Linked DNA regions of Metallumcola ferriviriculae. The protein of the gene in region 2 interacts with the protein of the main gene of each other region in a pairwise test. Links are inferred from orthologs where the notes say so. Each region holds a gene or a part of one and is shown on either strand. Other genes may lie near its edges.

Region 1 (3,031 bases), 2.9 Mb from region 2 along the record:
GTTGAGCCGACAGTACAGGATTGTCTAAAAGCGGGAATAGATTTAGTTACCTTCAGCGGGGACAAACTTTTAGGAGGACCGCAAGCCGGCTTTATTGTAGGGCGCCATGATTTGGTGCAGTTTTTGAAAAGGCATCCATTGGCTCGGGCGATAAGGGTAGATAAAATGACTATTGCTGCATTGGAAGCAACATTAAGAGCTTATTTAGACCCGGACCAGGCCCAAAGACAGATACCCACATTGAAAATGCTGATGGAAAGCCCGGAAAAGATTAAGCACCGGGCCCAATCATTGGCGGATAGATTAAAAAGGGAAGCACCCCGGTATTTGTTTAATATAATTCCCGGGAAATCTCGCCCAGGAGGCGGGGCTTTACCCACCACGGAGCTGGATACTTGGCTAGTGGAGATTAAAGGGGGCGTTTCTTCGTCCCAATTAGCCGGCAGATTGCGCCAAGGGGAACCGGCGGTGCTGGTACGTATCCAGCAGGATAGTATCATATTGGACCCTAGAACGTTGCTGCCGGGAGAAGATGAAAAATTATCGCAAGCGTTTAGTCAGTGTATAATGGGGTGACCGTATGGATTATGTAATTGTGGGTACTGCCGGGCATGTAGATCATGGTAAGACCGTGCTGGTAAAGGCCTTAACAGGAAAAGATACAGATAGACTCAAGGAAGAAAAGGAACGGGGTATATCAATTGAATTGGGATTTGCGCCGTTGCAGCTCCATGATGGCACAAATGTAGGTATTGTGGATGTGCCCGGCCATGAGCGTTTCATACGCCAAATGCTAGCAGGAGTTGCGGGTATGGACCTGGTTATGCTGGTAATAGCGGCGGACGAAAGTGTCATGCCCCAAACACAGGAACACCTCGATATTATTGATCTGCTGCAGGTAAAGAGCGGAATAGTGGTAATTACAAAAAAAGACCTTGTGGAAGAGGAATGGCTGGATTTGGTGCAGGAGGAAGTGAAGGATGTAATTGCGGAGACAGTTTTAGTCGATGCGCCAATAATCGCCGTATCAGCGGTTACGGGAGAAGGCATGGACGAGCTCAAAAGTTTGTTGGCAGAAAAAATTGCCTATACTCCGCCCAAAAGCACATCGGGCAAACTGCGTTTGCCCATTGATAGGAAATTTTCCGTGACGGGATTTGGTACTGTTGTCACAGGGACATTGTGGGGTGGCGAAATAAAGGTTGGCGACCAGGTAGAAATAATGCCTGAAGGACTGTCCTCTCGGGTAAGAAACCTGCAGGTGCATGGAGATACTGTCAATAGCGCTTCTGCCGGTCAACGGGTTGCTGTCAATCTGGCAGATGTGGAGCTTGAGGAACTCCATCGAGGGCAGATGATCACAGTGCCAGGCTTACTTACCCCTTCGCACCGGATGGATGTGCAACTGAAATTACTCACATCGGCTGCGAAGCCATTAAAACAGCGAGCAAGAGTTAGGCTATATTTGGGTACGGCGGAGACATTTGCACGTGTTAATCTTCTTGATAGAGAGGAAATTAAGCCGGGCGAGAGTTGTTTTTGTCAATTTATGATAGAAGAACCGCTAGTGGGGGCTAGGCAAGACCGATTTGTTGTACGAACATATTCGCCAATGCATACAATCGGTGGTGGTGTGGTAATTGATGCTGCAGCGCCGAAACACAAACGATATCGTCCTCGGGTTTTGGAGTCCTTGGCTACTAGGCTGCAGGGAACGCCGGCAGAACTAATAATGCAGACACTGATACAAGGTAAACAAATGGTTTCTATCCCGCAAATCGAAGAGGAACTGGGCCTTTCTCAAGCTGATATTCAGCAAGGAATAGCGAAATTAGACGCTAAAAACAGGGTCTTACTACAAGTCAATGAAGGAACAGAAGTTATTATGGCAGTGAATGTGTTCCAAAAACTTTCTGATGATGCAAAAAAGTTGCTACAGGACTTCCATCAGCATTACCCTCTTAGGGTGGGTATGCCCAAGGAAGAATTGCGTAGTAGGATGTTTCCCCTGTGGAAGGGAAAACAATTCAACAGTTTTTTACAAGCGGCTGCTGACTCGGGTTGGATTAAGGTAATTGCGAACGAAGTGGCACTAAGCAGTTTCCAAGTGCAAGCTAACCCTGAATTACAGAAGCAGATGGGGCAAATATTAAAGCAGTTGGAAGAGAACCCCTTTCAACCTCCCCTTTGGCCTGAAGTGGTACGGCAGGTAGGGTTAAACGATGAAGCGGTGGAAATACTGTCATACATGATAAGGATAGGTAGCTTAGAACGTATAAGTGACCAGTTGGTGTTTAGCAGAAAAGCGGTCGATGAGGCAAAAAGACGTATTGGACAATATATTGAGGAAAAAGGGACTATCTCCTTGGGAGAAGTACGGGATTTACTGGACAGCAGTCGCAAGTATGTATTGCCTTTATTAGAATACTTCGATCAAATTAAATTTACAAAAAGGGTACAAGACAAAAGAATTTTGTTTTAATTACCGCCGCAAAATTTCGGCGGTTTTGTAGATGTTTGTCAGCGACGATATTTGGTAGTTTTTGTCGATAACAAATTTGGCTATGCAATTGACAGACTTGTCTTAACATTATATAATAACTTAAACGTGACTGACTGCATATTTTGTGCACGACTAGGGTACAATAACAAATTTGTGTGCATACTTCTGCCCGAAAAACGGTGGAGTATGCCCAATTTTATGTTTGCCGTATAAAGACAATGTCCGTGGTGATGGGATAAATATTCGCATTTGTGAATATTTATACAAACCTATTTGAAGGAGGTGGCAGTTGCGACATTCCTTTTTTAACGTATAGAAATGTTCTTTTATAAAAGGAGGTTACATTAAGTGAAATTAAAAAAAAGATTGCTATTGTTTTTAGCGTTGGCATTGGTGATGGCGCTTGCTGTAGGTTGTGGCGCCCCTAAGCAGGAAGAAGGTAAGAAAGAAGAGCCCAAGCAGGAACAAGAAGAGGGCCAGAAGGAAGCTGCAGCAGAGCCGATTAAGATTGGTGTCAACTACGAATTA
Region 2 (3,792 bases):
ATTGACGCATGCCAAGTTTTCATTTATTCACTTTTTCCTTTTATCGGCTAATTCCTTTAAAATCAGGAAGATTTGTACAGGAAGATATATCCGGCTGTAACAACCTGCCTGTTTGTAAATGCTATATAACAGGAGGTATGATTAATGAAAAAAGAGAAAAAACTTTCTCCATTGACTGTTGGAGCAACATATATAGGTACTGTAGTTGGTGCCGGTTTTGCTTCAGGTCAAGAAGTACTTTTGTTTTTTGGCTATTTTGGGCCGATTGCTTATATTGGCTTAGGTTTATCCACTTTATTATTTATGTTTTTTGGCTGGCAGATGTTATTATACGGTTATAAGCTAAAGGCAGAGTCACACCTTCCGGTAGTTAAGTATTTTACCGGTAGGATCATTGGAACTTTGATAGATATTGTGATTACTTTTTTTTTGTTTGGCGCATTAACACTTATGGCTGCCGGTGCGGGGTCCTTATTTAAAGAACAATTTGGCTTGGCACCGTTTTTTGGCAGTATAACAGTTATTGCCGCCACATTTGTCACAGTAGCTCTTGGCGTAAGCAGTGTTATCCGGTCCATTAGTTTAGTGGTGCCCTTGCTGTTGACAGCGGTAACATACGTCAGTGTTAGGGTCATTATCGACTCAAATTTAATCGGGATAAGTGCTGTTAATGCTCTGCCCGGTAACGCAGTTGTAGGAAACTGGCTTCTGGCAGCGACGCTTTACGTGTCGTATAATTTAATTTTAGCGGTAGCCGTGCTCGCTCCGCTTGGGCGCGAAGCCAATGACCGCCATTCCATCAACGCTGGTGCTTTATTGGGTGGACTGGGTCTGGGATTAGGGGCAATAGTAATAGCTACCGCGCTTCTCCTTACCAGATCCACAGCGGCTCAATTTGAAGTACCTATGATTTTTCTTGCCGGTACCATATCACCGTTGGTGCAAACAATTTACAGCGGTGTGCTTTTTGCCGAAGTGTACACTACCGCGGTAGGTGGCCTTTATGGTTTTGTGGCCAGGTTGGCTGGCTCCGGTAAAAAACGGCTTTGGTTCACTGCGGGTGCAAGTCTTGGTGCATTAGTCCTCAGTGGAATTGGTTTTGTCAATCTTATTCGCTATCTGCTTCCCGCTGTAGGTTATATTGGGCTGTTATTATTGACAGGCATTGTGTATCAATTTGTTCGGGAGCGGTCAGTAAATTTATCACCAATACCCGCAGTTAAACCACAGGATAATAGAGATAAGCGGGACCGGTAGGGTCCCGCTGTAAACACTATTAATGAGTTTTCCTAAATGCCAGCATGAATGCCGCTAAAGCAGCACATCCTTCTACGGGCATGGCGTTATAAATGGAAGCGCGAATGCCACCAACGGAACGGTGCCCTTTTAAACCTACCAGGCCGACTTTCTCAGCGCTATGCACAAACTCTTTTTCTAGGTCTTCATTGGGTAATCGGAAGGAAATGTTCATAAGTGACCTGTCACTGATTGCATGGCCTTGATAAAAGTCCGGATTTTGGTCAATTACTTGGTAAACCATATCGGCTTTCTCTTGGTTGCGTGCCGCCATCTTTTCTAACCCTCCGTTTTCCTTAATCCATTCGAGTACAAGGTTAACTATATAAACGGGGAAAGTTGGCGGTGTGTTAAACATAGAATCTTTTTCTGCATGGACAGAGTACTTTAGCATATCCGGCAGTTTTGCCTGGGCACTGATGTTTATGAGTTTCTCACTGATTATTACTACGGTAACTCCTGCCGGTCCAAGGTTCTTCTGTGCTCCAGCATAGATCAAATCAAAGTTTGATACGTCAAAAGGACGAGATAAAATGTCGCTGGACATATCGGCTACCACTGGAATAGACAGCTGGGGGAACTGCTGCCATTGGGTTCCGTAAATAGTATTGTTCGAAGTGAGATGCAGATATGCAGCATTGTCACTGACTGAAATATCTTCAAGTTTGGGAATAGAACGAAATTTTTCCTCTTTAGTAGAAGCGGCAGTATGAGCACTGCCGGTTTTTAACGCTTCTTTATAAGCTTTCTCCGCAAAACTTCCGGTGAGCACATAGTTAGCGGTCTGGTCCTTTGTCAAGAAGTTGAAAGGTATCATGAAAAATTGAGAAGTAGCACCGCCCTGTAAAAATAGCACTCGGTATCCTTCGGGTATTTTTAGTAACTCCTTCAAATTAGCTTCTGCGGAGGCAATAACGTTTTCTATTGGTTTTGAACGGTGACTCATTTCCATCACTGACATACCCGAGTCACGGTAATTCAAAAGTTCTGTTCTCGCTGTTTCCAGCACCGGTTGCGGCAGTGTGGCCGGCCCTGGGTAAAAGTTAAAGACTTTATTCATCATATAACGCTCCTTTTGAAAGTTAGTTATTTCACATTATAATTGAAACTGGACTAATACTCAAAGGTTTTTTGTTCCGAGTGAGAAGACATTTGTACTTCCTAGGTGAATTTATCGTGAATTATTGCACAAAAGCCGAAATGTGATTATAATAGGGGTGCGTAGTTTTAAAATCCCTTGTATTACTAATACTAGTCATAATGGAAATTCTTTTTTTTTAAAACCCAACGGTCGGCTAGGAGGAATTTATGAAAACATTATTGGAAAAAATGCGAGCAATGAACGACTTGATTCAAAAGTCCGCAGGACAACCGGTGGACTTTAAGGAAATGGGTAAAGCACTTAGTGAGCATGTGGAAGCAAACTGCTATATCATTGGTTGTTACGGAGAAGTTCTCGGGTATGCTTTTTCCCGGGGTCGTTCTTGCGATACCATTGACGACATACTTTATGAGGCCAAGTGCTTTCCAGAAGATTACGCCCAATCCTTGGAGGACATTAAAATGACCAAGGCTAATGTGGCCCACAAGGATTACTGTGTTTTATCAAATGGAAGAGAGACCTGCGTTTTTGGTAATAAAGTCACAACTTATATTCCCATGATCGGTGGTGCCGAGAAATTGGGAACTGTAGTATTGAGTAAATTCGACCAGTGGTTTTCCGATGGAGATTTAGTATTGGCGGAATATGGTGCTACAGTAATTGCAATGGAAATGCTCCGTGCCCAATCAGAAAAATCAGAAGAAATTGCGCGCCTAAAGGCAATGGTACATGTAGCTACCCAGACTCTTTCCTACTCTGAGGCTGAGGCCATCGTAGCGATACTGCGTGGTCTTGAAGGAAATGAGGGGGTTATTGTAGCTAGTAAAATTGCTGATGAGGCTGGTATCACCCGCTCAGTAATTGTTAATGCCCTGCGGAAATTCGAAAGCGCCGGGGTAATTAATTCTAAATCTCTAGGTATGAAGGGTACTTATATCAGAGTACTTAACTCATTTATTTGGGAGGAACTTGATAAAATGTCCCCGACTGGGATAAAATTTTAACGGTGAAAAAACAGACCGCGCATCATGCGCGGTCTGTTTTTAAATCCATCACTGAATTTTGTAAAGTAGGGAAGCCGGTAATCTCGCAGCTTACTTCATCACCATCAGCGATTACTACCGCCCCGGGTGTGCCCGTAGAAATAATATCTCCCGGCAGAAGTGTCATTACCTGAGAATGGAATGCAACCAACTCCCAGGGGTTAAATGTCATATTGTTGACATAGTTTTTGCGATGAACACTGCCGTTAATAACAGTGGCGACTTCAAGCAACAAAACATCTGCCACTTCATCAGGAGTTACCAAATAGGGGCCAAAGCTGAAAAAAGTATCAAAGCTTTTAGAGCGAGTAAGATAGCGTGGGTTTTGTCTTAATATGTCTTCAGCAGTCA

The links.
Region 1: the proteins of serC (region 2) and selB interact in binary tests that used the Escherichia coli proteins (3 or more experiments, as listed by UniProt). The link is inferred for Metallumcola ferriviriculae from one-to-one orthologs.

Annotation. Positions count from the first base shown.
Region 1 is NZ_CP121694.1:336,780-339,810, forward strand. What follows is about bases 72-3,031. They hold selB (selenocysteine-specific translation elongation factor), read left to right. Parts: upstream 72-580; coding sequence 581-2,482; downstream 2,483-3,031. Other genes in these bases: selA (L-seryl-tRNA(Sec) selenium transferase), read left to right, coding at 72-576; MFMK1_RS01785 (ABC transporter substrate-binding protein), read left to right, coding at 2,852-3,031. In the rest of the region: more of selA, read left to right, coding at 1-71. UniProt on the Escherichia coli protein: Translation factor necessary for the incorporation of selenocysteine into proteins. It probably replaces EF-Tu for the insertion of selenocysteine directed by the UGA codon. SelB binds GTP and GDP.
Region 2 is NZ_CP121694.1:3,260,706-3,264,497, reverse strand. The notes cover bases 319-3,308. They hold serC (3-phosphoserine/phosphohydroxythreonine transaminase), read right to left. Parts: upstream 2,360-3,308; coding sequence 1,277-2,359; downstream 319-1,276. Other genes in these bases: codY (GTP-sensing pleiotropic transcriptional regulator CodY), read left to right, coding at 2,605-3,308; MFMK1_RS16115 (YkvI family membrane protein), read left to right, coding at 319-1,257. In the rest of the region: more of MFMK1_RS16115, read left to right, coding at 145-318; more of codY, read left to right, coding at 3,309-3,402; MFMK1_RS16100 (fumarylacetoacetate hydrolase family protein), read right to left, coding at 3,425-3,792. UniProt on the Escherichia coli protein: Catalyzes the reversible conversion of 3-phosphohydroxypyruvate to phosphoserine and of 3-hydroxy-2-oxo-4-phosphonooxybutanoate to phosphohydroxythreonine. Is involved in both pyridoxine and serine biosynthesis.